Regions from separate parts of the Streptomyces sp. NBC_01317 genome, predicted to be linked through region 3. Evidence: riboswitches for the same ligand, from Rfam matches in the RefSeq annotation. Region 3 holds a riboswitch; each other region holds the start of a gene.
What was found. Region 3 has a riboswitch for S-adenosylmethionine ahead of OG349_RS26500 (aminotransferase class V-fold PLP-dependent enzyme). Riboswitches for the same ligand answer to the same signal wherever they lie in the genome.
Positions count from the first base shown of each region.

Region 1: it holds a riboswitch for S-adenosylmethionine, as region 3 does, so the genes downstream of both, thrC (threonine synthase) here and OG349_RS26500 (aminotransferase class V-fold PLP-dependent enzyme) in region 3, are expected to answer to the same signal.
Region 2: it holds a riboswitch for S-adenosylmethionine, as region 3 does, so the genes downstream of both, OG349_RS01905 (putative leader peptide) here and OG349_RS26500 (aminotransferase class V-fold PLP-dependent enzyme) in region 3, are expected to answer to the same signal.

Region 1 is NZ_CP108393.1:4,789,198-4,798,811, reverse strand. It holds gene groL (chaperonin GroEL) at 1-945, opposite strand, end outside; gene OG349_RS20795 (cold-shock protein) at 1,255-1,458, opposite strand; gene OG349_RS20790 (ubiquitin-like small modifier protein 1) at 1,823-2,101, opposite strand; gene thrC (threonine synthase) at 2,155-3,450, opposite strand; SAM riboswitch class I at 3,466-3,593, opposite strand; gene OG349_RS20780 (glucosyl-3-phosphoglycerate synthase) at 3,760-4,725, shown strand; gene OG349_RS20775 (hypothetical protein) at 4,764-4,913, shown strand; gene OG349_RS20770 (alpha,alpha-trehalose-phosphate synthase (UDP-forming)) at 5,040-6,452, shown strand; gene otsB (trehalose-phosphatase) at 6,486-7,349, opposite strand; gene OG349_RS20760 (DUF3263 domain-containing protein) at 7,766-8,029, opposite strand; gene OG349_RS20755 (ABC transporter substrate-binding protein) at 8,031-9,299, opposite strand; partial or broken gene OG349_RS20750 (ROK family protein) at 9,549-9,614, shown strand, end outside.
Region 2 is NZ_CP108393.1:446,176-455,789, reverse strand. It holds gene OG349_RS01935 (dioxygenase family protein) at 1-349, shown strand, start outside; gene OG349_RS01930 ((R)-mandelonitrile lyase) at 474-869, shown strand; gene OG349_RS01925 (hypothetical protein) at 1,156-1,317, shown strand; gene OG349_RS01920 (AMP-binding protein) at 1,698-2,489, opposite strand; gene OG349_RS01915 (zinc-binding dehydrogenase) at 2,486-2,863, opposite strand; gene OG349_RS01910 (acyl-CoA dehydrogenase family protein) at 2,779-3,474, opposite strand; SAM riboswitch class IV at 4,012-4,125, shown strand; gene OG349_RS01905 (putative leader peptide) at 4,159-4,317, shown strand; gene OG349_RS01900 (LLM class flavin-dependent oxidoreductase) at 4,537-5,742, shown strand; gene OG349_RS01895 (NtaA/DmoA family FMN-dependent monooxygenase) at 5,804-7,198, shown strand; gene OG349_RS01890 (LLM class flavin-dependent oxidoreductase) at 7,195-8,358, shown strand; gene OG349_RS01885 (LLM class flavin-dependent oxidoreductase) at 8,374-9,510, shown strand; gene OG349_RS01880 (flavin reductase family protein) at 9,507-9,614, shown strand, end outside.
Region 3 is NZ_CP108393.1:6,097,503-6,107,116, reverse strand. It holds gene OG349_RS26530 (C40 family peptidase) at 1-783, opposite strand, end outside; gene OG349_RS26525 (C40 family peptidase) at 1,058-2,086, opposite strand; gene OG349_RS26520 (NYN domain-containing protein) at 2,404-3,768, opposite strand; gene OG349_RS26515 (hypothetical protein) at 3,802-4,044, opposite strand; gene OG349_RS26510 (rhomboid family intramembrane serine protease) at 4,226-4,903, shown strand; gene OG349_RS26505 (Lrp/AsnC family transcriptional regulator) at 4,900-5,181, shown strand; gene OG349_RS26500 (aminotransferase class V-fold PLP-dependent enzyme) at 5,224-6,552, opposite strand; SAM riboswitch class IV at 6,687-6,804, opposite strand; gene trpD (anthranilate phosphoribosyltransferase) at 6,934-7,998, opposite strand; gene qcrB (cytochrome bc1 complex cytochrome b subunit) at 8,229-9,614, opposite strand, start outside.

The sequences.
Region 1 (9,614 bases), 1.3 Mb from region 3:
CAGCAGGTCGAGACCGGCGTTCTCCAGCTTGAGGCCGACCTCTTCGGAGATGACCGTGCCGCCCGTGAGGATGGCGATGTCGTTCAGCATCGCCTTGCGGCGGTCACCGAAGCCCGGGGCCTTGACGGCGACGGACTTGAAGGTGCCACGGATCTTGTTGACGACCAGGGTCGACAGCGCCTCGCCCTCGACGTCCTCCGCGATGATCAGCAGGGGCTTGCCCGACTGCATGACCTTCTCCAGCAGCGGAAGGAGGTCCTTCACGTTGCCGATCTTGGAGTTGACGATCAGGATGTACGGGTCGTCCAGGGACGACTCCATGCGCTCCATGTCGGTGGCGAAGTACGCCGAGATGTAGCCCTTGTCGAAGCGCATGCCCTCGGTGAGCTCAAGCTCCAGACCGAAGGTCTGCGACTCCTCGACGGTGATGACGCCTTCCTTGCCGACCTTGTCCATCGCCTCGGCGATGAGCTCGCCGATCTGGGTGTCGGCGGCGGAGATGGAGGCCGTCGAAGCGATCTGCTCCTTGGTCTCCACGTCCTTGGCCTGCTCCAGCAGGGCACCGGAGACGGCCTCGACGGCCTTCTCGATCCCGCGCTTGAGGGCCATCGGGTTGGCGCCGGCCGCCACGTTGCGCAGGCCCTCGCGGACGAGTGCCTGGGCGAGGACGGTCGCGGTGGTCGTACCGTCACCGGCGACGTCGTCCGTCTTCTTGGCGACTTCCTTGACCAGCTCTGCGCCGATCTTTTCGTACGGGTCCTCGAGCTCGATCTCCTTGGCGATGGAAACACCATCGTTGGTGATCGTGGGGGCGCCCCACTTCTTCTCGAGGACGACGTTGCGACCCTTGGGACCAAGGGTGACCTTGACGGCGTCGGCGAGCTGGTTCATCCCGCGCTCGAGACCGCGCCGTGCCTCCTCGTCGAACGCGATGATCTTGGCCATGTGAAGTGGTCCTCCCGGACTGGGGTGGATTGCTCCGGACCGCGCCCGCGCCCGCGACGGACGGCCTGAGAGCCCGGCGGTTCCTTGCTCCACCGGTCCCTCCGGGCCTCACTGACCCGGTCCATAAGTTGTCACTCTCACTTGCAGAGTGCTAACGCCAATGATTAGCACTCGACCCCCGAGAGTGCAAGCTCCTCCCCCGGCCCGGCACCCTCGCGCGGGGGTCCCGTACACGCACGAGGGGCCCGTATCCCTGTATGGGATACGGGCCCCTCGGCGTGAGTGCGTCGGTGGCCGATCGCGCCGGGATCAGACGGCGAGCTTGACCATGTCCGCCTGCGGACCCTTCTGGCCCTGCGAGATCTCGAACTCAACTCGCTGACCTTCTTCAAGGGTGCGGTAGCCGTCCATCTGGATCGCGCTGTAGTGGACGAAAACATCCGCACCACCGTCGACCGCGATGAAGCCGTAGCCCTTCTCCGCGTTGAACCATTTGACGGTGCCCTGAGCCATGCCTTACTCCCCTATTACTGCCGGAACGCTTCGACCGCGGCTGAATGTATCTGCCCAACTGCCCTCTGCAACAGGTCAATCGGACGAGAAATCTGGGCACGACCGAACACACATAGCGACGGATTGACTGCGTTCCGGGGCAAGTCGGGCCGGGCAAAACACACATGTGCCCGCAAAAGTCACCGAGAGTTTGACCCCAGGTTGTCGCGTTCTCGTATGCGCTCGGCACCGGCCGCGAGGGGGTGTTCCCAACTCTACCGCGCTCAACCATAAAGAACGGCCCCCTCCGCTTCCCGTGCGGAGGGGGCCGACTCTTGTACGGACGGGGCCAAGGACACGCGTCAAGCGTCCCCGTGATCCGGCGTCAGCAGCCGCCGGCGACCGCCGGGATGATCGAGATGCCGGCGCCCGCGGGCGTCGCCGTCTGGAGGCCCTGCTCGAACCGGACGTCGTCGTCGTTCACGTACACGTTGACGAAGCGGCGCAGCTTGCCCTCGTCGTCCAGGACGCGCGCGGCGATGCCGGGGTGGCTGGCCTCCAGCGACTGGATGACCTCGGAGAGGGTCTCGCCCTCCGCCGGAACCTCGGCCTGGCCACCGGTGTACGTACGGAGGATGGTGGGGATGCGGACCTTGACGCTCATGGTGGGGTGCCTTCCTTCAGTGATGGGCGGGACGCGGGGACGCGACGCGTGGCTCAGTGGGCCAGGCCGGCGGCGCGGAACGCGTCGAGGCTCGGGCGGATCGTGGCGGTGGGTCCTGTGGTCGGGGCCACGGCGTCCAGCGTCTTGAGACCGTCGCCCGTGTTGAGCACGACCGTCGTCAGCGTCGGGTCGAGCAGGCCGGCGTCGATGAGCTTCTTCGTCACGCCGACGGTCACCCCGCCCGCGGTCTCCGCGAAGATCCCCTCGGTACGGGCAAGCAGCTTGATCGCGTCCACGATCTGCTCGTCGTTCACGTCGTCCACGGCGCCGCCGGTGCGGCGGGCGATGTCGAGGACGTACGGGCCGTCGGCCGGGTTGCCGATCGCCAGGGACTTGGCGATGGTGTTCGGCTTCTGGGGCCGTACGACGTCGTGGCCCGCCTTGAAGGCGGCGGAGACCGGGGAGCAGCCCTCGGCCTGGGCGCCGAAGATCTTGTACGGCTTGTCCGCGACGAGGCCCAGCTTGATGAGCTCCTGGAGACCCTTGTCGATCTTCGTGAGCTGCGATCCCGAGGCGATCGGGATGACGAGCTGGTCGGGCAGCTCCCAGCCGAGCTGCTCGCAGATCTCGTACGCGAGTGTCTTGGAGCCCTCGCCGTAGTACGGGCGGAGGTTGACGTTCACGAAGCCCCAGCCCTCGCCGAGCGGGTCGCCGATCAGTTCGGAGCAGAAGCGGTTGACGTCGTCGTAGTTGCCCTCGATGCCGACGAGTTCACCGCCGTACACCGCGGCCATGACGACCTTGCCCTGCTCCAGGTCGCTCGGGATGAACACGCAGGAGCGGAAGCCGGCGCGGGCGGCGGCGGCGCCGACGGCGCCGGCCAGGTTGCCGGTGGAGGAGCAGGAGAGCGTCGTGAAGCCGAAGGCGCGGGCGGCCTCGACGGCGATGGCGACGACGCGGTCCTTGAAGGAGTGCGTCGGGTTCCCGGAGTCGTCCTTCACGTACAGGCCGCCGGTGACGCCCAGTTCGCGGGCGAGGTTGTCGGCCTTGACGAGCTTGGTGAAGCCGGGGTTGATGTTGGGCTTGCTCGCCACGTCGGCGGGGACGGGCAGCAGCGGCGCGTAGCGCCAGATGTTGTCGGGGCCCTCGGCGATGCGCTTCTTCAGCTCTTCGGGGGTGCCGCTCGGCAGGTCGTACGCCACTTCGAGCGGCCCGAAACAGGACGCGCAGGCGAAGATCGGGCCGAGGTCGAAGCGCTCGCCGCATTCGCGGCACGAGAGGGCGGCGGCGGGTCCGAGATCGACGGCACCGGGGGTGACACCGGGCGTGGGGACGGTCTGCACAGACATGGAGGCGAGGCCCTTTCCTCATCTTCCTCACGACGTACTTCGCCGCAAGACGGAATTGGCACCTTCCCCACCATGACCTCGCGGTCGGCGGGAGGGTTGCCGGGGCTTCAACGGGCCGTTCCCTCTGCCCCTCTGGATGAGCGGTATGGCATCGGATCCGGGGTCGGTCCCGCGATCCGAGCGTTTGTCCACCGGATGACCCCCGACATGCGGTGGTCATTCGTGTTGTTCAAGACTGTAACCGAAGGAGCGGACCGTGGAGATAGTGGTCCGCACCGCGAGATGGATCACTTTCAGGGAGAACCGACCGTGCTGGAAGAGGTGGAACGCTGGCTGACCAGGCGTTCCTGGTCCGTGGCCGACCGTACGCCCGACCGGCTCCTGGCGGCGAAGGCCGCGCGTGGCACGACCGTCAGCGTGGTGCTGCCGGCGCTGGACGAGGAGGAGACGGTCGGCGGGATCGTGTCGGTGATCCGGCGCGAGCTGATGGAGAAGGCGCAGCTGGTCGACGAGCTGGTGGTGATTGATTCCGGTTCGTCCGACGCGACGGCGAAGGTGGCGGCGGAGGCGGGCGCGCGGGTGGTGCGCCGGGACGACATCCTGCCGCGGCTGCCCGCGCTGCCCGGCAAAGGCGAGGTGCTGTGGCGGTCGCTGCTGGTGACGGGCGGGGACGTGGTGTGCTTCGTGGACGCGGATCTGCGGGAGTTCTCGGCGGACTTCGTGACGGGGATCGTGGGGCCGCTGCTGACGGAGCCCGACGTACAGCTGGTGAAGGCGATGTACGACAGGCCGCTGGGGGCGCGGGGGGCCGCCGTGGGCCAGGGCGGGCGGGTCACGGAGCTGGTGGCCCGGCCGCTGCTGAATCTGCACTGGCCGCGCCTGGCGGGGTTCGTCCAGCCGCTCGGCGGGGAGTACGCGGCCCGGCGCACCCTGCTGGAGCGGCTGCCGTTCCCCGTCGGGTACGGCGTGGAGCTGGGGCTGCTGGTGGACGCGCTGCACAGTGTGGGGCTGGACGCGCTGGGCCAGGTCGACGTGGGCACGCGGCTGCACCGGCACCAGGACGACCGGGCGCTGGGGCGGATGGCGGCGGCGATCTACCGTACGGCGCAGCTGCGCCTGTCGCGGTCGCAGCTGGGGGCGCATCTGGTACGGCCCGAGCTGACGCAGTTCGAGCGGGGCGAGAACGGCTTTGAACCGCGTACGTACGACGTGGACACGGAGGAGCGGCCGCCGATGCGGGAGATCGCGGAGTACACGGCCGGCCGCGCGGCGTAACCACCCCCTCTGGTCCTATTTACCTATATTGCGTGCTTATGGAGACTCCTCTGAACTTGTGGTTCCTCGCGGCGGCGGCCACCGGCGTCACGGCCGAGCGGCTGTGGCTGCTGGGCGGGATGGCGGTCGCGCTGACGGGGGCGGGAGTGGTGGCGCTGGCGGCGGCACGGGGACGCAGGGGCGACTGATCCCCGCACGGCTCTCCGTAAGGCTCTCCGTAAGGCTGCTCTCGGTACGGCTCTCCGTACGGCTGCTCTCACTACGGCTGCTCTCCGTACGTTTGAGCGTTTCCCGTACGGGCTAGATTTCGGCACATGGTTTCCGAGCAGGCCGCCCAGGTCCTCGTCGCGTCCAACCGCGGCCCCGTCTCGTACACGCTCCGCGACGACGGAGCGCTGGAGGCCCGGCGCGGCGGCGGCGGGCTGGTGTCCGGCCTGTCGGCCATCGGCCCCGACACGGACGCGGTGTGGGTGTGCGCGGCGCTCGGCGACGGCGACCGCGAGGCGGTACGGCGTACCGGCGGCCGGCTGGACCCGGAGGACACGGGCGGGCAGCGCGTACGGATGCTGGGCATCGCCCCCGACGTCTACGCGGACGCGTACAACGGGGTGGCCAACTCCACGCTCTGGTTCGTCCACCACCTGCTCTACCAGACCCCGCTGGAGCCGTCCTTCGGCGCGGAGTTCCGGGCGCAGTGGGCGTCGTACGAGGCGTACAACCGCGCGTTCGCCGAGGCGCTGGCGGACGAGGCGGGCGACGGCGCGTCCGTGCTGGTGCAGGACTACCACCTGGCGCTGGTGCCCGGCATGCTCCGGGCGCTGCGCCCCGACCTGCGGATCGGCCACTTCTCGCACACCCCCTGGGCCCCGGTGGACTACTTCCGGCTGCTCCCCGACGACATCGCGCGCCAGCTGCTCCGGGGCATCCTGGGCGCGGACCGCGCGGCGTTCCTGACCCACCGCTGGGCGGACGCCTTCACGGCCTGCTGTACGGAGCTGCTGGGCGGCACCGGCAACACCAGGATCGGCGTGCACGGCCTGGGCGCGGACGCGGACTTCCTGCGCGAACGGGCGCACCGCCCCGACGTGGACGATCGGACCGTGTCCCTGCGCGAGGAGATCGGCGGGACCGACCGGCGGACGATCGTCCGGGTGGACCGTACGGAACTGTCCAAGAACATCGTCCGCGGCCTGCTCGCGTACCGGCAGCTGCTGACCGACCGCCCGGAGTGGCGCGAACGGGTGGTCCACGTGGCCTTCGCGTACCCCTCCCGCCAGGACCTGTCGGTCTACCGCGACTACACGGCCGAGGTCCAGCGCGTGGCGGACGCGATCAACCTGGACTTCGGCACGTACGGCTGGCTCCCGGTCGTCCTCCACGTCAAGGACGACTTCGCCCGCTCCCTGGCGGCGTACCGCCTGGCGGACGTGGCCCTGGTCAACCCGATCCGCGACGGCATGAACCTGGTCGCGAAGGAGATCCCGGTGGTCTCGGAGAACGGCTGCGTCCTGGTCCTGTCCCGCGAGGCGGGCGCGTACGAGGAGCTGGGCGAGGACGCGCTGGTGGTGAACCCGTACGACATCACGGCGACGGCCACGGCCCTCCACGAGGCCCTGACGATGCCCCAGGACGAACGCGCGGAACGCACCAAACGCCTGGCGGCGGCGGCCACGGCCCTCCCCCCGTCCCAGTGGTTCCTGGACCAACTGGAGGCGTTGCGCGCCTGATGGCGCGGTGTCAGGCGCGGGCGGGTGGCCGTATCAGGCGCCGGCCACCGCTTGCGCCAGGGCTGCCAGGAAGTCGGCGACCGCGGCGGGGCCCGGGAGGGTGAGGTCGGATCTGGTGGACAGTTCCGGGACCTCCGTGCCGCTGCACACCAGGAGGCCCGGGTGGCCCTTCGCGCGGAGGGTGTCGACCGCCGCGTAGGCGGGGAGGTCGCCCAGGTCGTCGCCCGCGTACAGGACGGTCTCGGCGCCTGATTCCTCTACGTACTTCGTCAGCGCCACGCCCTTGTCCACGCCGGGCGGCCGGAGTTCCAGGACCATGCGGCCCGGTTCCAGGACCAGGCCGTGGCGGGTGGCCAGGGCGGCGAGGGGGGTGCGCAGGGTGTCGAAGGCGGCCTGGGGGTCGGCGGCCCTGCGGGTGTGGACCGCGAACGCCTGGCCCTTCTCCTCGATCCACGTGCCTTGCGCGGTGCCTTGCGCGGCGGATCCGTCTCCGCCGAGGAGGGCGGGGAGTTCGGCGCGGGCCGCCGACACGCCCGGGTGCGGGGCGGGGGCGCGTACGGTGCCGGTGGCCGCGTCCCAGCGCTCGGCGCCGTAGTGGCCGAGCACGACGAGGTGCTCCAGGCCCGGCACCCCCGCGAAGCCGCCGAACCGGACGGCGAGTTCGGCGGGGCGGCCGGTGATCACCACGACGGAGGCGACGTGCGGCGCGAGGGCGGCGAGCGCCGGGACGGCGCGGGGGTGGGCACGGGCCTGTTGGGGGTCGGGGACGATGTCGGCGAGGGTGCCGTCGAAGTCGAGCGCGATGATGGCGTCGGCGGGGCGCGCGAGGAGCGCGGCGAGGCCGTGGGTGCCGGCGGGGGTGGAGGGACTCGGCAGGGGGATCTCGGGGCTGCCCATGTCTCCGACCTTATCGGTTACTGATTGTCCTCAATCGCCGGACGGGCGTTCTGGGGCCGGGGGGCCGCGGGTCTGCCCGGTGCGGGCGGGTGCGGCTTACTGATTGTCCTCAATCGCCGGACGGGCTTGATTGTGCCGCTGCGGCCCGGTGGGCTGGGTGCGGGTTGTTGCCGGGGGCCGGGCAGGGGTCGTGTCCTGCACTGCATGTTTTACGTCGCGTTCGGGGTCTTGTTTGGTTTACCGGTAGTCACGCGACACAAAACACGCTTTACGTTCCGGACACGACCCCTGCCCGTCCCCCTTCCACGCCCGCGTTCAAGACAACCCCCGGCCCGTCCGGCCTTGGGGGCAGTGGGGGGGGGCACACTCCAGCCCGTCCGGCGTTTGAGGACATCAGTAACCCGCGCCCACCACGCTCAACGGCCCTCCCGGCGCGCGGCCCTGACCCGGCGTAGGCGGTTTACCGTGACCGGGTCGTGGGCCAGGGCCCGGGGGTCGTCCAGCAGGGCGCCCAGCACCTGGTAGTACCGGGTCGGCGAGATCCCCAGGTCCTCCCGGATCGCCCGCTCCTTCGCCCCCGGCCCCGGCCAGCCGCGCCGCTCCATCGCCAGCACCGCCCTGTCCCGATCTGAAAGATCGGACACGGGCGGCGCGGGCTCTTCGGGCTCGGGATCCGGCACGCTACTCCGCGGCTTCCGCCGTGACCGCGTCCCGCGCGATCTCCCCCAGCACCGTCGACGGGTTCACACCCGGCTCCACGGCCTTGCCGATGTTCTTCTTGATGCTCTCGCTGACCTTCGCCCACGACGTCTTGCCGACGGGCGGCAGCTGCGACGTCGGCAGCGCCTCCTGGAACTTGCTCAGGGCCGCGTACTCCGGATCCGCGGCCATCGCCTCGTTCGCGCTGTAGGTGACGGGCAGCAGGTCGTACTGGCCCACGAAGTCCAGCACGTTCTTGTCGCTGAACACGAAGTCCAGGAACTTGCCCGCCGCCTCGCGGTGGCCGGGCTGCTTGAAGGCCATCATCCAGTCGGCGACACCCATCGACGACTTGGACGTGCCGTTGATGCCCGGCAGCGGCACCATCCCGACCTTGATGCCGGCCTTCTCGGCCTCCTGCATCAGCGTCGGGTGGCCGTTCAGCATGCCGACCTTGCCCGCGTTGAACGCCGTGAACGCGGCCGCGCGGTCCAGCTTCTCCGGCGCCACGGGCCCGGTCAGCCCGGCCTCGACCATGTTCTTCTGGAGCCACCTGAAGGTGGCCACGTTCTGCGCCGAGTCGATGCTGTACGAGTCGTCGGCGGTCTCCGTGTAGCCGCCCCCGCCGCTCAGCAGCCACATCATCGTCTCGGCCTGCGCCTCCTCGGTCCCCAGCGGCAGCGCGAACGGCGTGGTGACGCCCTTCTCCTTCAGCGCCTTGGAGTCCGACTCGATGTCGGCCCAGGTCTTCGGAGCGCTCAGCCCGGCCTCGTCGAAGAGCTTCTCGTTGTAGAACAGCAGCCGGGTGGACGCGACGAACGGCAGCCCGTACTGGACGCGGTTGACCTTCCCCGCGTCCGACAGCTGCGTCAGGAAGTTCGCCTGGGTGGGGATGTTGAGGAGTTCGTCCGCACTGTAGAGAGCGTCCTGCTTGACGTAGTCGGCGTAGGCGCCGATCTGCGCGATGTCGGGGGCCTCCCCCCGCTTGACCATCGAGGCGACGTCCGCGTCGACGGTCTTCCAGGAGCGGACGTCGACGTCGATCTTGATGCCGGGATTCTTGGTCTCGAAGTCCTTGGCCAGCGCGGACCAGTACTTCTCGGAGCTGTTGGCCGGGCTGTTCCCGTAGTCGGCCGCGACGAGTTTGAGGGTGACGTCGCCCGACGACCCGGTGGCACCGCAACCCGCCAGCGCCATTGTCATGCCCATCGCGGCTATCGCCGCGGTCACTGCCAGGTAGCGCTGCTGCACAGCTCTGTCCCCACCCTTGTTCTTCCGGTGTACGTAAGGTCCCAGTCGGTCCCCAGTGGCGCCCTGTTACAAGGCAGTGATTTTCCCCTATCCGGAGGTTTAAGGTCCACAACTGCGGGGTTTCGCTTCGGCAACGTCTCAACCGGGCATCTCTCAAAGCCGGGACCACGTCAGGGCTTTGTATGGACACGCAACAATCCAGGCCAGTGGACTAGACCTTTCAAGGGTCTACGCGCGAGACTGTTCTTTGTGAGACACGTCATCGCCCTCGATGTGGGCGGCACCGGTATGAAAGCCGCCCTGGTCGGGGCGGAC
Region 2 (9,614 bases), 5.7 Mb from region 3:
CACGGACGACGAGGGCCGCTTCCGGATCAGGACGATCAGGCCCCAGCCGTACCAGATTCCCACCGGCGGCCCCACAGGACGCTTCCTGGCCATGATCGGCCGCCACGCGTGGAGGCCCGCGCACTTCCACCTCAAGGTCTCGGCCGAGGGCCACGACCTGGTGACGACGCAGCTCTACTTCCGCGGCGGGGACTGGCTCGAAGGCGACGGCGACGTATCGGGAGCCGTCAAGGAAAACCTGAAGATCGACGTGACTCCGAGCGAGGACAAGGACGTGGCGGCGGCGTACTCGCTGAGCACCCCGTTCAACTCGTGCGAGTACACCTTCCACCTGCGTCCGGCGACCTGACGATGTGTCACGGGAAGGAGAAGCACACCGTGTCGCTTCGCTGCCGGCCGAGCGGGAGCGCAAAGTGTCGCAGACGACAGTCCGTCCTCGCTCCGAGGACGAACACTCACACAGGAGGACGAAGATGAACATCGTAAGGAACGGATTCGAAACGATGGCCGGCCCCGCCGAAGGGTTCACCGGGGACGTCTACATCGACGTGATCAGCAAGCCGCTGCCGCCTTCCCGGATCATGGGCGGAGTCGTCCACTTCACGCCCGGGGCCCACACGGCATGGCACAGCCACCCTCTCGGCCAGACGATCTACGTCACCGAGGGAGTCGGCCTCGTCCAGCGCGAGGGAGGACCGGTCGAGGAGATCCGGCCGGGCGACCGCGTCTCCATCGAGCCGGGTGAGAATCACTGGCACGGCGCCACCCCCGGGTGCTTCCACACCCAGATCGCCTACCAGGCCGCCGACGAGACCGGAAATCACACCACTTGGGGCTCCCACCTCGCCGAGGACGAGTACCCCAGGTAGATCCCACAGCGGCGCCTTTCCCGTCTTTCTGGCATGGAGATCATCGCGGCCGACCACCGGCTCCCGCCAGAGGACCACAGCCGACGCGCGAGGGCCGCCGGGCGAATCGTCCGGCGCCCCCCGTCCGGCGCCCCCCGTCCGGCACCCAAGGTGCGGCCGAGGCCGTACGGAGCGGGGTTGACACCGTCCGCGGCTCGCACCCAGCCCAACCATCACCGGCTGACCGACCACGCCCCACAACTCCACCACCCCACTGGAGAGCACACCATGGGCCACGAGTTCGTGGGTGTCGACGAGCACACCCGCGTCCCGCAGCGCGCGGCCGTCCGCCTCGACCACCAGCACCAGCCGCTCGGCCGCGCCGTCGTCCACGGAGAACGCCGCCGCGCAGTTCGGTTGCAGGGCAGGGCCCGCGCTCTCCGCCGAGACCTCGATGTCCTGCGGGTAGTAGTTGCGGCCCTTGCGGATGATCACGTCCTTCAGCCGGCCGGTCACGAACAGCTCGTTGTCGTGCAGGAACCTGAGGTCGCCGGTGCGCAGCCAGGTCCCCACCTCCTCCTCACCCGCGAGGCGGGCCCCGAAGGTGCGCAGGCTTTCTTCGGGCCGCCCGTGGTAACCGTCCGCCACGCAGGGGCCGTTGACCCAGATCTCGCCGACCGTGTCCTCAGGGAGCCCGGCCAGGGTCTCGGGATCGGCGATACGGACCGTGGTCGTACCGACGGTCGTTCCGCTGCCGGCGACGGGGACGCCCCGGGGCCCCTCCGCCGGTACGACCCGGCCCTCCCGCAGCGCGTCGGAGGAGACCGCAGCAGCGTGGGGTCGCGGTCCTCACAGCTCCCCGTGGCCTTGAGGGTGTTCTCCGCCAGCCCGTAGCCGGGGGACATCGCCCTCGCTCGGAACCCGGCCGGGGCGTACGTCTCGGTGAAGGCGCGGACCGTGTCCCACCGGACCGGCTCCGCCCCGTTGGCCGCCACCCGCAGCGAGGACCGGTCGGGCCCGTCCGGCAAGCCGTTGTCGGCCGCGTCCCGGACGCACATTTCGTACGCGAAGCTGGGCGCGGCGGTGTGACTGCCCCGGAACCGGGAGATCGCCTCCAGCCGGCGCCCCGGCCGGCGGCGCGTGCGGCGCCTCGGTGTCCACCAGGGTCGGCCCGGCCAACTCCCGTGTGTCGCCGAAGTCCTCCAGGCCGCGCGTGACCGCTGTGGTGGTGAGGACGGTGGACGTGCCCGCGTCGTCGGCGATGCGCCGCAGCCGCTCCAGGCCCCGCCGCCTGCTCGGTACCTGTACGGGAGCGCCCGCGACGCCCGCGTACATGCAGGCGAGCAGGGTCGAGACGAACTCCAGTCCGGACGGGTAGAGCAGCACGGCGGAGCCGCCGCCGAGCCCGGCCGCGTCCAGCGCGGACGCCCGCTCCCGTGCGGCGAGGTCGAGTTGACCGTACGTCAGGCTATCGTCCGGGTGCTCCCCGTTGCGCAGGAAGACATAGGCGAGTTCGTCCGGCTGCGTCCTGCCACGCAGGCGCAGGACCTCGGGCAGGCTGGGCAGCGCGGTGGTCGCGGGGTCCAAGGGTGCCGGGGCCAGGGTGGTGGTCCCGCCCGGCAGGGCGCTCACGGCGCTCATCCGACGAGCGCCGGCTGCGGGGACGACCTCAGCGGACCCAGCTGCTCCTCGCCGATCCTGGCGCGGAATTGATGGTCCGTCACCCCGAAGCCCGGTTCCGGCGCCAGGGCGAGGACACCGACCTTGCCGGTGTGGCTGTTGGTCTGCACGAGGCGGGCCGCCTCACCGACCTCCGACAGCGGGAACACGTCGGACAGTACGGGCGAGACACTGCCGAGCTTCAGCAGCCGCATCATCTCCGCCGCCTCGTGCAGGTTCATGCCGTGACTGCCGACGACGCGCTTGAGGTTCATCCAGAAATAGCAGTTGTCGAAGGAGTGGTCGTACCCCGTGCTCGATCCGCAGGTGACGACCGTGCCCCCCCGGCGGGCCACGATGACCGAGATCCCGAAGGTGGCCCTGCCCTGCTCGCCGAACTGCTGGGCTCACAGCCCGAAACACCGGCGACGCCCGCTCTCGCCGTGGCCGACCGACCGGGGCTGGGACAACGAGGGCCTGTTCGACGCCGCCGCGCGGTGGTCGCGGGCAGGCCGCCCCGGGTGGACGACCCCATCTCGGGCTCTGCGCGGGCGTGGTTGAGCAGGGTCGGACGCAGGGCGGACTCTTCCAGCACCCGGGCGTACAGCTCCTCGGGCCACGGGCTCCGGGTCTGGAGGAGATGGGGGACGATGGTCATCCCGGCGATCAGCGCGGTGGACGGATCGCCCCGGCCGAGCGCCAGCAGGATCTTCGTCACGTCGGTGGAACTCACCCCGGACCCGCCGTACTTCGTGTCCGCCCCGGCGGTCGACAGCCCCGCCTCGTGCACCAGTTGGAGCGGAGCGTGCGGGAAGGACCCGGTGCGGTCGTACTCGGCCGCGGTCGCCGCGAGGGACGCGCTCACCTCGTCCAGCCGGCCGAGATCGGCACGTAACAGCCGGTTCCCGGTGGCGGCGGGTCTCGTGAGTCCCCCCACCGGGACGGGGAGGGAAGAAGCGGTGACCATGGGCGTGTCCTCGCGTCTGGGTGGCTGTCCGGACACCGTCGGTGAGCGGCGGTGGGCGGGCTGAGGGCGCGACCGGGGCGCCGGCCGGACGGAACCGGGCACGGCCCGGTCGGCCGCCGGCCGTGGGGAGGCGGAAGGGAGCGTCAGGAGAAGAGGGTGTTCGTGTGCTGTCCCGCGCCGCTCACCGGAGGCCCGGTGGCGGGGACGTGCTCATCGGCTCAACGACAGCCGGTCGACTTGACCTTGCCGAAGTCCACGACTCGGCACTGAGTCAGACGGGGCGTCAGATGACGGTCGAGTCCGTGGCGGCATGCGAGGGCGCAAGCCGGGTACCGGCCGTACTCCGTCGCGATCGCTGGCCTGAACATGGCACTGAGCATGCAGGACGAGGGCACTCTGCGTCCAATGCCGAATACTGATCGAGATCGATCGTGAGCGCTTATCGGTCGCGCGCCGACCGGTACGGGCCCGGGGGACGGTCTGTGGTCATCGAGTGGGGATTGTGCCGGACACCGATGCGGAGTTACCGTTCACGCAGGTTATGAGTGTCAGCGACAAGCCCTGGTTGGCTGACCGGCAACCCTCCTGACGCGGCGGGGTGCTCCAGGTGACGACCCGGCGGAGCCGAAGACGGCAGCGCAAGCGCGAGAGCTCGGACCGGTACGACCGGTCGAGGCGGAGGTGATGGCAGTGCGAGGACGGAACGGCACGCGCACGGCCTTCGCCGTCAGGAGCCACCCCCGCGCCGTCGGCATGTTCTCCCGGCGCCACATCGATCTCCAGCGTGTCGCCGGCGCCCTGTGTCCGGCGTACGTGAACGCCGCGCCGCGGCACACCCCGTAGCGGCACCTCCTCCGCCGCACGGCCCCGACGTACAGCGCCCTCCGACGCACGTCCGCCGACTTCCGCCCGGGACACGACCCGGAAACGGAAGGCACTCGGCATGTCCAGGAGATCTCCCGGTCCAGGAGAACTCCGCGCCCACGTGATGTTCGAGTCCACGCGATGTTCGAGTCCACATTGTCGAGTCCACGAGATTTCCGAGCGGGAAGCGATACCGCCATGCCTTCAGCACCTTCACCCCTCCATCTGGCCGTCGCCCTCGACGCCGCGGGCTGGCATCCCGCGGCCTGGCGCGAGCCGGGGGCCCGGCCCCGCGAGCTGTTCACCGCGCGGTACTGGACCGACCTGGTGACCGAGGCCGAGCGGGGCCTGCTGGACTTCGTGACCATCGAGGACTCCCTGAGCCTCCAGTCCTCGTCCTTCACCGGGCCCGACGGCCGCACCGATCAGGTGCGGGGCCGGCTCGACGCGGTGCTCGTCGCCGCCCGGGTCGCGCCGCTGACCCGGCACATCGGACTGGTCCCCACCGCCGTCGTCACCCACACCGAGCCGTTCCACGTCTCCAAGGCCGTCGCCACCCTCGACTACGTGAGCACCGGCCGGGCCGGCGTCCAGGTCAAGGTGTCGGGACGCGCCGACGAGGCCCCGCACTTCGGCCGCAGGCCGGCCGTCCCACTGCGCGTCGACGAGCTGGACTCGCCCGCAGGGCTGGCCCTGCTCAAGGAGCTGTTCGACGAGGCGGGCGACTACGTCGAAGTGCTGCGCAGGCTCTGGGACAGCTGGGAGGACGACGCCGAGATCCGCGACGCCGCCACCGGCCGCTTCATCGACCGCGACAAGCTCCACTACATCGACTTCACAGGGGAGCGGTTCAGCGTCAAGGGGCCCTCCATCACCCCGCGCCCGCCGCAGGGACAGCCGGTCGTCGCCGCGCTCGCCCACCGTGCGGAACCGTTCCGCCTCGTCGCCACCTCGGCCGACGTCGGCTTCGTCACGCCGCGCGACACCGAGGACACCCGGGCGATCCTGACCGAGATCCGCGACGCGCAGGCCACCGCCGGCCGTGACGGCGAGACGGTCCACGTCTTCGGCGACCTGGTGGTCTTCCTCGACGACGATCCCGCGGCCGCCGCCGACCGCCGGGCACGCCTGGAGGAGCGCGCGGGCGCCCCGTACACCAGTGACGCCCGGGTCTTCACCGGTACGCCCGCCGAGCTGGCCGACCTGCTCCTCGAAGGCCGGGAGGCCGGTCTGACCGGCTTCCGCCTGCGGCCCGCCGCCCTGCCCCACGACCTGGAGCGGATCACCCGGGGCCTGGTGCCGGAACTCCAGCGGCGCGGTGCCTTCCGTACCGCCTACGAGGCGGCCACCCTGCGCGGCCTGCTCGGTCTGCCCCGCCCCGCGAACCGGTACGCCGCGCTCTGAGCGTGCCCCGGCCTCGCCCGCTCCGAAGAGAGCTCCGAAGACACGTAAGGACGCACCCCGCATGAGCAAGCCCGTCAAGCAGATCCACCTCGCCGCCCACTTCCCCGGCGTGAACAACAGCACGGTGTGGAGCGACCCCGCCGCAGGCAGCCAGATCGACTTCAGCTCCTTCGCGCACCTCGCCAGGACGGCGGAGCGCGCCAAGTTCGACTTCCTCTTCCTGGCGGAGGGGCTGCGGCTGCGCGAGCAGAACGGGGAGATCTACGACCTCGACGTCGTCGGCCGTCCCGACACCTTCACCGTCCTGACCGCGCTGGCCGCCGTCACCGAGAAGCTCGGACTCGCCGGGACGATCAACTCCACCTTCAACGAACCGTACGAAGTGGCCCGGCAGTTCGCCACGCTCGACCACCTGTCCGCGGGCCGGGCCGCCTGGAACGTCGTCACCTCCTGGGACGAGTTCACCGGGCAGAACTTCCGGCGCGGCGGCTTCCTGGCCCAGGAGGACCGCTACCTGCGCGCCCGGCAGTTCCTCGCCGCGACCTGGGAGCTGTTCGACTCCTGGCGCGGCGACGAGATCACGGCCGACCAGGACGCCGGGATCTTCCTCACCGATCCGGCGCCCGGCCGGTTCGACCACCACGTCGACCAGTTCGACATCAGCGGCCACTTCAACGTGCCCCGCAGCCCCCAGGGCCGCCCCGTCATCTTCCAGGCGGGCGACTCCGAGGAGGGCAGGGAGTTCGCGGCCTCGGGCGCGGACGCCATCTTCACCCGCCACGGCACCCTGGAGGACGGCCAGGCGTTCTACACCGACGTCAAGCGGCGCCTCGCCCGGTACGGCCGCACCCACGACGAGCTGAAGATCCTGCCCGGCGTCAGCTTCGTGCTCGGGGACACCGACGCGGACGCCAGGGAGAAGGCGGACGTCATCCGCCACCAGCAGGTCAGCGGCCCCACCGCGATCAAACTGCTCGAACAGCTCTGGAACCGCGACCTCGGCTCGTACGACCCCGACGGACCGCTGCCCACCGTCGACCCGCTCGTCGGCGAGAACACCGTCGCCCGTGGCAGGGCCTCCGTACGGATGCACCGCGACCCGGTGGCCACCGCCGCCCGGTGGCGGGCCCTGGCCGAGGAGAAGGACCTGTCGATCCGTGAGCTGATCATCGCGGTGACCGGACGGCAGTCCTTCATCGGCTCCCCGGCGACCGTCGCGGAAGCGCTCAACCACTTCGTCCAGTCCGACGCCAGCGACGGATTCATCCTCACCCCGCACCTGACCCCCGGCGGTCTGGACGACTTCGCCGACACCGTCGTACCGCTGCTCCAGGAGAGGGGCGTCTTCCGCCGCGAGTACGAAGGCGACACCCTCCGCGAGCACTTGGGGCTCGGCGCGGCCGGCGCGGTGCGGTCCGACCCGGCCGGAGCCGCCAACAGGAAGGCCGCGTCATGAAGTTCCTCGCCATCACCCTGATCGTGCACGCGCCCGACCCGGTCACCGGTGTCAGGAAATCGACCCACGACCGTTTCCGGGAGGTGATCGACAACGTCCTGCTGGCCGAGGAGTTGGGCTTCGACGGCTTCGGCGTGGGCGAGCGCCACGAGCGCCCCTTCATCTCCTCGTCACCGCCGGTCGTGCTGAGCCATCTCGCCGCCCTCACCCGCCGCATCCGGCTGTTCACGGCGGTGACCACCCTGAGCCTGCTCGACCCGGTCCGGGCGTACGAGGACTACGCCACGCTCGACCACCTGTCCGACGGGCGCCTGGAACTGATCATCGGCAAGGGCAACGGAGCCGCCCAGCGCGAGCTGTACCACGTCACCGCCGAGGACCAGTGGGAGCGCAACGCCGAGTCGTACGAACTGTTCCGGCAGATCTGGCGCAACGACAAGGTCACCGCCTCGCCCGCGTTCCGTGGTGAGCTGAAGGACGCCGAGGTCTGGCCCCGGCCGTACCAGCGGCCCGTCCGCGTCTGGCACGGCAGCGCGACCAGCAAGGAGTCGGTGGACCTGGCCGCCCGCTACGGCGACCCGCTGTTCTCCGCCAACGTGACCAACCCGATCGAACCGTACGCCGAACTGGTCCGCCACTACCGCGAGCGGTGGGAGCACTACGGCCACGACCCGGCGCTCGCCACCGTCGGCGCGGGCTCCGCCGGGTTCTACACGGCCCGTACCTCGCAGGAGGCGGTGGCGGCCTACCGGCCCGTCTTCGAGGGGCAGTTGGCGTTCCAGAAGCGGCTCGGACTCGAACCGGTCTTCCCCACCCTGGAGGACTTCGTCGCCCGCAGCTCCGCCCTCATCGGCAGCCCGCAGCAGGTGATCGAGAAGGTGCACCGCTACCACGAACAGTTCGGCCACAGCGTGCTGCACCTCCAGGCCGACGCCTCGGGACTCACGCCCGCCCGACACCGGGCGAGCCTGGAGCTGTTCCAGGCCGAGATCGCCCCCACCCTGCGCCGGGACCTCCCCGATCCGCCCTGGACGTGGGGACCGGTCGCGCCCGCCGACGGGACGGCGGACGACGCCCGTTCCGCCGGATCCCCGGCCCGTACGGACGACCCCTTCACCCGTACGGACGACACCGCCGCGCCCGCACGCACCCCGCGCTGACAAGGAGCGATCATCATGGCCCCCCACCGCACACCCCTGGCGGTCCTGGACCTCGTCCCGATCTCCTCCGGGTCCACCGCGGCCCAGGCGCTGCGCAACAGCGTCGACCTGGCCCAGCACGCCGAACGCCTGGGCTACGCCCGGTACTGGTTCGCCGAGCACCATCTCAACCCCGGGGTCGCGGGCACCTCCCCGGCCGTCGTCCTTGCCCTCACCGCCGCCGCGACCTCCACCATCCGGCTCGGATCAGGCGCCGTCCAGCTGGGACACCGCACCGCCCTGTCCACCGTCGAGGAGTTCGGCCTCCTCGACACCGTGTACCCGGGCCGGTTCGACCTCGGCCTCGGCCGTTCGGGCGGCAGAGGAGCCCTCCCCGCCAAGGACGCCCCACCGGTCGCGTCGACCCCCGTCGTCGACGGCCGCACCCCGAACGGGCTGCGGATCCCGGCCCCGTTCTCCTTCGAACACCTGCTGCGCTCCCCGCTCTTCGCCCTGCACAAGAAGCTGCTCCAGCAGCCGGGCGCCGAATCCCAGCCGTACGACGAGCAGATAGCGGACATCCTCGCCCTGCTCGGCGGCACGTACGCGACCGGCGAGGGCGTCGAGGCCCACGTCGTGCCCGGCGAGGGCGCCGACCTCCAGGTCTGGATCCTCGGTACGAGCGCGGGCATCAGCGCTCAGGTCGCGGGCGCCAACGGCCTGCGGTTCGCGGCGAATTACCACGTCAGCCCGTCCAGTGTGCTGGAGGCCGCCGAGGGGTACCGGGCGGCGTTCAAGCCCTCCGCCGAGCTGGACCGGCCCTACGTCGGTGTCTCCGCCGACGTCGTCGTCGCCGAGGACGAGGCCACGGCCCGGGAACGGGCCACCGGCTACGGCCTGTGGGTGCGCGGCATCCGCAGCGGGGAGGGCGCCATCCCGTTCCCGACGCCCGAGGAGGCCAGGGCCCACGTCTGGTCCGACGCGGACAGGACCCTGGTCGCCGACCGTCTCGAAACCCAGTTCGTCGGTTCGCCGGAACAGGTCGCCGACCAGCTGGAGATCCTCCGGGACGCCACCGGCGCCGACGAGCTGATCGTCACCACCATCACCCACGACCACGCGGACCGGGTCCGCAGCTACGAGCTGCTGGCCGGCGAATGGAACCGACGATGAGCGCCAGCCGCGCACAATGCCTCGAAAAGAGGACCGAACGCCACAGCCTGCACCCGACCGATCTGCGGAAGGTCTTCGGCACCTTCCCCACCGGGGTCACGGCC
Region 3 (9,614 bases):
GTCGAAGCCGGTGGGCCCGTTGGCGCCCCACACGTACGGGCGGCCCACCGCGCGCTCCGCGGCCTGGACCGCCGCCCCCGCGCGGCCGGAGGCCGGTGCCGCGCCGGAGGGGCCGAACATGCCGTCCCGGTCCGAGGAGCGCGACGCGCGGTCGAAGGACGCGCGGTCGGCGTCCGGCAGGGCGTTCACGAGCCGTCGCGCCTCGACGAGTTTGCGCTCGACGGTCCGCTTGTGGCGGGCGACGGCCGCCCGGCTGCGTTCCAGCTCGGCCAGGTCACGGGCGGATTCGAGCCGCTCCTGCGCCAGTCCGCGCTGTGCCTGCCGGAGTTCCAGCAGCGTGCCGGACTGGTGCTCGGCGACCCGGTCCAGGACGGACGCCTTCTCCAGGTACTCGTCCGGGTGCGAGGAGAGCAGCAGCGCCAGCCCCGGGTCGATGCCGCCCGAGCGGTACTGGGCGCCCGCGAGTGAACCGAGCGCGCCGCGCATGCGGTTGATACGTTCCTGGCCGCGCGCGGCCCGGTCCTGTGCCTGGTCCACCAGCGCCCGCAGCTCGTCGGCGCGTTCGCCGGCCTTGTTGTACAGCTCGGTGGCCTTCTCGGCCTGTTCGAACAGCCGGTCCACCCGGGCGCGGGTCGCGTCCGGCGTCAGATGGGGGTCCGCGCTCGCCGGGACGGCGCCGAGGGCGGCCGCCGCCGTGGCCGCCGCGACGGACACGGCCGTCACGGCGCCGCCGCGGACACCGAATCCCTGACCGGGCTGTGAGGGGCGACGATGGGACACCACAGAGCCGCGCTCCCTTCCGCTGTACGCACACGCGCAGCCCCTGCCGCCCGACGGGCGGACCGATGGCCGGGGTTGCGCGTGGCAGACAGTAGCCGGGCGGACACGGAGCGGCCAACGACCGGCTCGCGCACACACAGTGACGCCCCGCCGTCGACCACAGGTCACCGGCGGGGCGTGGTGCCGACACGGGAGCGGGGAAGTTCGCCCGAATGGGCGGTCCCCGTCGTGTCGTGCCGTGCTGGAGGGGTGTTGCTCGGATCTGGAGGGGTGCCGCTCAGATGCGGACGCCGAACTGGTAGCTGCCGGCCCACTCCATGGCCTCGTACCGCACCACGGCGCCGGGCTTGGGGGCGTGGATGACCTGGCCGTTGCCGACGTACAGGGCCACGTGGCTCAGACCGCTGAAGAACACCAGGTCGCCGGGGGCCAGTTCGCTGCGGGCGATGCGGGTGCCCTCGTTGGCCTGGGTGTAGGTGGTACGGGTGAGCTGGACGCCGGCCTGGGCGTACGACCACTGGACCAGTCCCGAGCAGTCGTAGGCGTTGGGGCCCTCGGCGCCGGATATGTAGGGCTTGCCGAGCTGGGTCTTGGCGGCGGCCAGGGCGGCGGCGGCGCGGCCCGAGGCGGGCGCCGGGGTGTCGCCGAGGTCCACGCGGTCGTTGCCGCGGCTGGCGCGCTCCGCGTCGGCGGCCACGAGGGCGGCGCGCTCCTTCGCGGTCAGGGTGTTGAGCACCTGCTGCGCGGCGGCGAGCTTCTTCTGGACTTCCTTCTTGTTGTCCGCGAGCTGCTTGCGGGCGTCGGCGAGGTCCTTGACCTTGTCCTGCGCCTCGGTGCGCTGCTGGGCGAGGGACCGCTGCTTCGCCTGGATCTGCTGGAGCGTCTCGGCCTGCTTGGCACTGACCTGGTCCAGCGTGGAGGCCTTCTCCAGGTAGGTGTCGGGGTCCGAGGAGAGGAAGAGCTGGATGGACGGGTCGATGCCACCGGTGCGGTACTGGGCGCTGGCGATCGAACCGAGCTCGTCCCGGAGGTCGTTGAGGTCGTCCTGGCCGTTGGCGACCTTGTCCTGGAGGGTGCCGACCTGCTTCTCCAGCTTGTCCTGCGCGTCTTCGGCGGCGTGCAGCTTCTCGTTGGCCACCTCGGCCTCGTGGTAGAGCTTGTCGACCTGCTCCTTGACCTCGGCCTTGGAGGGCTTGGGGGCCGCGTTGGCGGCCTGGGAGGTCAGCGCCACGGCAGCGGCCGCGGTCACGGTGAGAACGGTCACCCGGGCGCGGTTGGGCTGCTTGGGACGACGGTGGGACGCCACGAAGGCGAGCTCCTTCTTCCTCAGCCGCCTACCGGGCAGGGGACGAATGTCCCGGCTCCGCGCCTTCAGCTCCCCCGGGAACCGGGCTGAACGGCGTGGACTCGGCGGTTCCTTCGCTGCCACCCCGAATGGGTGATCGACCGCGCGAAGGTTCGAGGCCTGACCCTAGTGACCTTCTTGTGATCAGTTCAAATCCTCACGGGAAAAATCTCGGCCGCGAGGGGCATAATTTACCGACACCACACAGGCAGTAATGGGCATTTGACGCTGCGGTGGCCACAAGAGACGCTAATTCGGTCATTGGCCGCACGAGTTGACTAGCTACGCGAAAGCCGCTTCAGCAACAAGGCGGACGCGACGGGCCGGGCGCCGGCCTTCGCCACTCCGTCCGCGACCTCACGGTCGGTGGAGACCACCACGACGGGCCGCCCGGGCGGCTCCGCGCGGACGAGCTGGCGGATCAGTTCGTCCGCCGTGATCCCGGGCTTCGAGAACAGCACCCGTACCCCGCGCGGCGGGGCGAGCAGCACCGGGGCCGCCAGCTCGGCGCCGTCGAAGACACACGTCATCTCGGCGCCCGACTGGGCCGCCAGCATGGCGAGCCCGCCCAGCAGCCGCAGCCGCTGCTTCTCCAGCGGCATCGTCGGATAGCCGGTCTTGGTGACGTTGTAGCCGTCCACGATCAGATGCGACTGGGGCAGCGCCAGCAACTGGTCGAGCAGCGCCGGGTCCAGGTCGGACAGCGCCCGCGCCGCCACGTCCTTCGGCGACATCCGGCCCGGCTCGACGGCGTCGACCGTGTCGGCGGGCCGGGTGTTGGCCGGCGGCAGGGCCAGCTCGCGGCGCAGCCCCTGCGCCGACTCCAGGACCGTGTCCAGCAGCAGCCGCAGCCGCATGTCCTCTATCGACCGGCCCTCGCGCGCGGCCCTGCGGCTCGCCTCGACCGTGGACTCGGCCTCGGTCAGCCGCGCCCTGATCCGCCGCGTCTCGCTCTCGGCGGCCGACACCTGCGCGGCGGCCTCGGCCTTGAGCGCCTCGGACTCGGCGGTCGTACGGCGCAGGGCGGCCTCGCCCCGCTTGACGTCGCTCTGGGCGCTGCGCAGCTTGCGGTGGAGCGACTCGGCCTCCTTGCGGGCCGCCTCCAGCTCCGTACGCAACCGCTCGTTCTCGGTCTTCGTCAGCGCCCTGGCGACGGCCAGCTCCTCGCGCAGCCGCTCCAGTTCGCGCCGGGCCTCCTCGCCCGCGCGCTCGGCGTCGGCCCGCTGGGCCTCCTCGCCGGCGGCCGCCACCAACTTCACCCATCCGGGGGGCCGCAGCACGTACGCGGCGGCGGCCACATCGACGGGATCGGCCGCGGCGGGCGGCGATCCGGACTCCAGGGCGGCGGACAGCTCGGGCTGCGACTGGGTGATCCGCTCCCCGATCCGCTGGCGGAAGAGGGGGTCGCTCTCCAGTGCGGCGGCCATCGCGTTGCCCGCGAACTTGGCACGCCTGTTCGGGGTGAAGCGGGCGTACTGGCGCAGCTGCGCCGGGAGTTCGGTGACGGTCAGCCCGCCGAAGGCGTCGGAGACCAGCGCGACGACCCGGCGTCTCACCCCGTCCGGGAGCGGACGGTCGAGCGCCTCGGCGGCGTCACCGCCGGCCGCACCGGCCGGCTCGGCACCGCTGTCCGGCTGCTCCACGCTCCGTCACCCCACTACCCTCGGGCGGTTCCCTCAGGAACCGGCGCCCGGCCTGTCGACCAGCTCGATCTGGTCCACCGCGTTGCACCAACGGCAGCGCACGGACTCGATGGTCTCACTGACCACCTCACGCTCCTCCACCTTCGGCTCCCCCGCCAGGTCCAGATGGACGTACTCGACGACCCTCGACGACCGGGTCACGTCGAAGCGCGTGAGATTGCCGCAGAGCGTGCAGCGCCACCGGGTGGCGGCCGTCGGCCGGGGAACCGTCGTCATCGTGCCGTCCTTGAGTGTCGGGGTGGGGCCGGCGGTGCGCCGTCGAACGTGTGGATGTCCGCCCGTAACCCTACGGCCTCGCGGGTACCCCATTGTCCGGCGAGGCATTCCCGCCCGATGACTCCCGGTACGCCATGCTCTGTCCGTGATCAATTGGCGCACGGCGAACGACGGCCCCGTGGTGACGTACGGACTGATCGCGCTCTGCGTGCTGACGTTCCTGGTCAGCCCCCTGTCGGGCTTCACCATGGCGTACGGGAGGGGCGAGGCGCTCCTCGGGGCGCAGAGCGCGTACTTCGAACGCTGGGGCGTCATCCCCGACCAGCTGACGCACGACCCCACCCCGCGCGCCCTGCTGACCCCTCTCACCGCGCTCTTCGTCCACGGCAGCTGGCTGCACCTGCTGGGGAACATGCTCTTCCTCTACGTCTTCGGGGCGATGACGGAGGAGCGGATGGGGCGACTGCACTTCGCCCTGTTCTACCTGGCGGCCGGCTACGCCGCCCTGTTCGTGTACGCGATGGCCAACGCGGGCTCGGAGCAGACCCTGGTGGGGGCGTCGGGCGCGATCTCGGCGGTGCTGGGCGCGTTCCTGCGGCTCTTCCCCCGGGCGCGGGTCACCAGCCTCTTCCCGTTCCTCCTCTTCCTGCCGCTGCGCTTCCCCGCCTGGATCGTGCTGATCTTCTGGTTCGTCCTCCAGTGGGTGGCGGCCCGGAACGCCGGATCGGGGCCCGGGGTCGCCTACCTCGCCCATCTGGTGGGCTTCGCCGTGGGCTTCTGCTACGCCTGGGGGCGTTACCGGCGGAGCGATAGGGTGGAAGCCAAAGCCGTGACCACCGAGGGAGAACGTCAACCGTGATCACCGCGATCGTGCTCATCAAGACCAGCGTCGGCCGGATCCCCGAGATCGCCGAGTCGATCGCCGCGCTGGACAGCGTCAGCGAGGTCTTCTCGGTCACCGGCACGTACGACCTGATCGCCATGGTGCGCGTGGCCAGGCACGACGACCTGGCGGACATCATCCCCGGGTCGATCAGCAAGATCGAAGGCGTCGAGGCGACGGACACGCACGTCGCGTTCCGTACGTACTCCCAGCACGACCTGGAGGCGGCCTTCGCGATCGGACTCGACGCGTAGACCGCCTCCTGAGGTGCCGGGGCGTATCCGGACGGGCGTACGTCAGACGGTCTCGCCGTCCCGGTCCGGGACGCAGCGGCCTTCCTCGGTGCGGTAGCTCCAGCGGGCGCCCTCGCGCACCAGTTCCTTCACCGCGCCGACGAACCGGTCCACGTGCTCGTCGGGCGTTCCCGCGCCGAAGCTCACCCGGATGGCGTTGAGCGAGCGCTCGCCCGGCTCCGCCTCCGGGGCACCGCACTCCCCCGGGTCCTGCGGGTCGCTGCCCAGCAGCGTCCGTACCAGCGGGTGGGCGCAGAACAGGCCGTCCCGCACCCCGATGCCGTACTCGGCGGAAAGCGCCGCGGCGAAGTGTGAGCTGTTCCAGCCCTCCACCACGAACGAGAGCACGCCGACACGCGGGGCGTCGTCCCCGAACAGCGACAGCACCCGGACCTCGGGCACCGCGGCCAGTCCGTCCCGCACCCGGCGGACGAGCCGCTGCTCCCGGGCGACGAGCGTGTCGAACCCGGCCTCTTCGAGCGCCTTGCACGCCGAGGCGATGGCGTACACGCCGATGACGTTGGGCGAGCCGGCCTCGTGCCGGGCGGCCGTGGTGTGCCAGTCGACGTCCACCCCGCCGTCCGCGCGCCGGGCGACCTTGCGGCTGGCGCCGCCGCCCGCGAGGTACGGCTCCGCCTCCCGCAGCCAGTCGGCGCGGCCCGCGAGGACACCGGAGCCGAAGGGCGCGTAGAGCTTGTGCCCGGAGAAGGCGACCCAGTCGACGTCCAGTCCGGCGATGTCGACGGGGTGGTGCGGGGCGAGCTGCGCCGCGTCGAGGACGATCCGGGCGCCGTGCCGGTGGGCGGCGGCGGCCAGCTCCCGTACGGGCCAGATCTCCCCGGTCACGTTGGACGCGCCGGTGACACAGACCAGGGCGGGGCCCTCCTCCCGCCCGGCGAGCGCGCGGTCGAGCGTGGCGACGGCCTCGTCGGGGGTACGGGGCGCGTTCAGGTACGTCACCCGGGCGTCGCGCCAGGGCAGGAGCGAGGCGTGGTGCTCCGTCTCGAACACGAAGACCTGGGTGCCGGCGGGGACCACGGCGGCCAGCAGGTTGAGCGAGTCGGTCGTCGAACGGGTGAAGACGACCTGGTCGCCGGGGCGGCAGCCGAGGAACTCCGCGACGGTGCGGCGGCTGTTCTCGAACAGGTCCGTCGACAGCTGGGAGAGGTAGCCGGCGCCCCGGTGCACGCTGCCGTAGTACGGCGCGTAGGCGGCGACGTCGTCCCAGACCCGCTGGAGCGCGGGGGCGCTCGCGGCGTAGTCGAGAGCCGCGTAGGTGACCTCGCCCCCGGTGACGAGCGGGACCGTCACGTCACGCCCGAGCACGGGCAGCGGCGCCGCACAGGCGGGGTCCTCGGTGGTGGTGGTGCTGGCGCCGGAGGTGGCCGACGACCTGGCGGCGGCGTTCGGGTATGCGGACGTCACGAGACTGCTCCCTCGAGGACCTGGACCCCAAGAAAGCCAGGGGTCCGCGCTTGCCGTAGACCTCGCTGCCTACGGCCTGGTCTTCACCCGGGGCACCCCGCCACGGACGGAGGGTTGCCGGACAGCGAGCCGGGGCCTAAATCGCTGTCACTCATGACCTTGTGCACGAGCTTGACACAGACGGGCAGCGGCCTCAAGTCCGCGTCCGGGATGTGGAACAGAGCAGGTGGGGGGGGAACGGAAGAGGCGGGGCGCGGCCGGTGGCCGTGCCCCGCCCGCCCGCTCCCGCTACCGGTGCGACGCCTCGACCCAGCGCGCGAGGGCCCGCCCCGCCGCGCCCGAGTCCACCGACTCCGCCGCGCGCGCGATGCCCGCCGCCAGCTGGAGTTCCAGCGCGTCGTCCGTCGGGTCCAGCGCCACCAGCGCCGCCGCCGCGTTCAGGAGCACCGCGTCCCGTACGGGGCCGGTCTCACCCGCCAGCAACCGCCGGGCCACGTCCGCGTTGTACGACGCGTCCGCGCCCCGCAGCGCCTCGACCGGCACCAGCGGCAGACCCACCTCACGCGGGTCGAACGGCACCTCGCCGACCTTCCCGTCCCGCACGACCCACACCCGCGAGGTCGCGGTCGTCGTCAGCTCGTCCAGCCCGTCGTCGCCCCGGAAGACCAGCGCCGAACTGCCGCGCTCGGCCAGCACCCCCGCGACGATGGGCGCCATCCGCAGGTCCGCCACACCCACGGCCTGGGACCGTACCCGGGCCGGGTTGGTCAGCGGCCCGAGGATGTTGAACGTGGTCTGCGCGCCCAACTCCCGGCGCGCCTTGGCCGCGTACCGCAGCGCGGGGTGGAACTTCACCGCGAAGCAGAAGGTGATCCCCGCCTCCTCCGCGACCTCCGCGACCCGCTGCGGGGTCAGTTCCAGGTTGACGCCGAGCTTCTCCAGGACGTCGGAGGCGCCGCTCGCGGACGACGCGGCGCGGTTGCCGTGCTTGACGACCTTCGCGCCGGTGCCCGCGACCACGATCGCCGCCATCGTGGAGATGTTGACCGTCTTCGCGAGGTCGCCGCCGGTCCCCACGATGTCGACCGTACGGCCGGGCACCTCGATGGTGTTGGCGTGGGCGTACATCGCGCGGACGAGGCCGGAGACCTCCTCGACGGTCTCGCCCTTCGCCCGCAGCGCCACGGCGAAGCCCGCGATCTGCGCGTCGGTGGCCTCGCCGTCCATGATCTGGTTCATCGCCCAGGCGGTGTCGTCCGTGGACAGGTTCTCGCCGCGCAGCAGGGGGTTGAGGACGCCCGGCCAGGTCCGGGCCGCCACGGTGTCGCCTCCGACGGGGGTAACAGCGCTCATGCTCGCTCCTGGGTGTCAGCAGAACGGGCCCCGGCCTGCCGCCGGACCCGCCGCCCAGCCTATCGGCGGACACCGCCCCGGCGGGCCGCGTGCCCGTACTGCGGACCGGCCGGTGTCGAGGGCGACACAACCGCAGCGGCCTCCGGACCGACGCCGAGGGCCCCGGCCCGGTCTCCGAGAAGGAGACCGGGCCGGGGCCCTCGGTGGTGGCGACCCTGGGGCCGGTGGGATCAGTGGTGGCCGTGGCCGCTCGTGATCTCCCTGTACTCCTCGGCGGTGGGCTTGGGGATCTGGGTGTTCTCCCCGTAGAAGCCCTTGCTGAGCTTCACCCGTGCCTTCTCGACCGGCGAGACCTTCCGCTCGACACCGTTCTCGTCGACCGCCGGGCCGAGTTCGGCCGGCTTCTGCTGGTCGTGCGCGGTGAGCTTGTAGAGGTCGCCCTGCTCCAGCGGCGTGTGGACCTCGACGAACTCGCCGTGCGGCAGCCGCTTGATGAGCCCGGACTCGCGTCCGTGCAGCACCTTCTCGGCGTCCCGGCGCTGGAGGCCGAGGCAGAACCGCTTGGTGACGATGAAGGTGAGGACCGGGACGACGAAGAACCCGACCCGGACGAACCAGGTGATGGTGTTGATCGACAGGTGGAAGTGGGTGGCCCAGATGTCGTTCCCACCGCCGACCAGGAGCACGAAGTACCACGACAGCCAGGCGACACCGAAGGCCGTACGGGTCGGCGCGTTGCGCGGCCGGTCCGCGATGTGGTGCTCGCGGTCGTCCTTGGTGACCCACGCCTCGATGAACGGGTAGACCGCGATCGCGACGAGCACCAGCGGGAAGATGATCAGCGGGATGAACACACCCAGGACCAGCGTGTGGCCCCAGAAGTTGATCTCCCAGCCGGGCATGAACCGGATGAGCCCCTCGGAGAAGCCCATGTACCAGTCGGGCTGCGCGCCGGTGGAGACCTGGTCGGGCCGGTAGGGGCCGATGGCCCAGATCGGGTTGATCGTGGCGATCGCCGAGACGATCGAGATCACACCGAAGACCAGGAAGAAGAACCCGCCGGCCTTCGCCATGTAGATCGGCAGCAGGGGCATGCCGACGACGTTCTTCTCCGTACGCCCGGGGCCCGCGAACTGCGTGTGCTTGTGCACGAACACCAGGATCAGGTGCCCCGCCACCAGGCCCAGCATCAGTCCGGGCAGCAGCAGGATGTGGACCGAGTAGAACCGGCTCACGAAGTCGCCGCCGGGGAACTCCCCGCCGAACAGGAACATCGAGATGTACGTACCGACGATCGGCACGGACAGGATCGCGCCCTGCACGAAGCGGACACCGGTGCCGGACAGCAGGTCGTCGGGGAGCGAGTAACCGGTGAACCCGGTGAACATGCCGAGGACGAACAGCAGGAAGCCGAACAGCCAGTTGACCTCACGGGGCTTGCGGAACGCGCCCGTGAAGAACACGCGCATCATGTGCACGAGCATCGCCGCGAGGAAGATCAGCGCGGCCCAGTGGTGGATCTGGCGGATCAGCAGACCACCGCGGACGTCGAAGCTGATGTCCAGCGTCGAGGAGAACGCCTCCGACATCCGTACGCCCTGGAGCGGGACGTAACT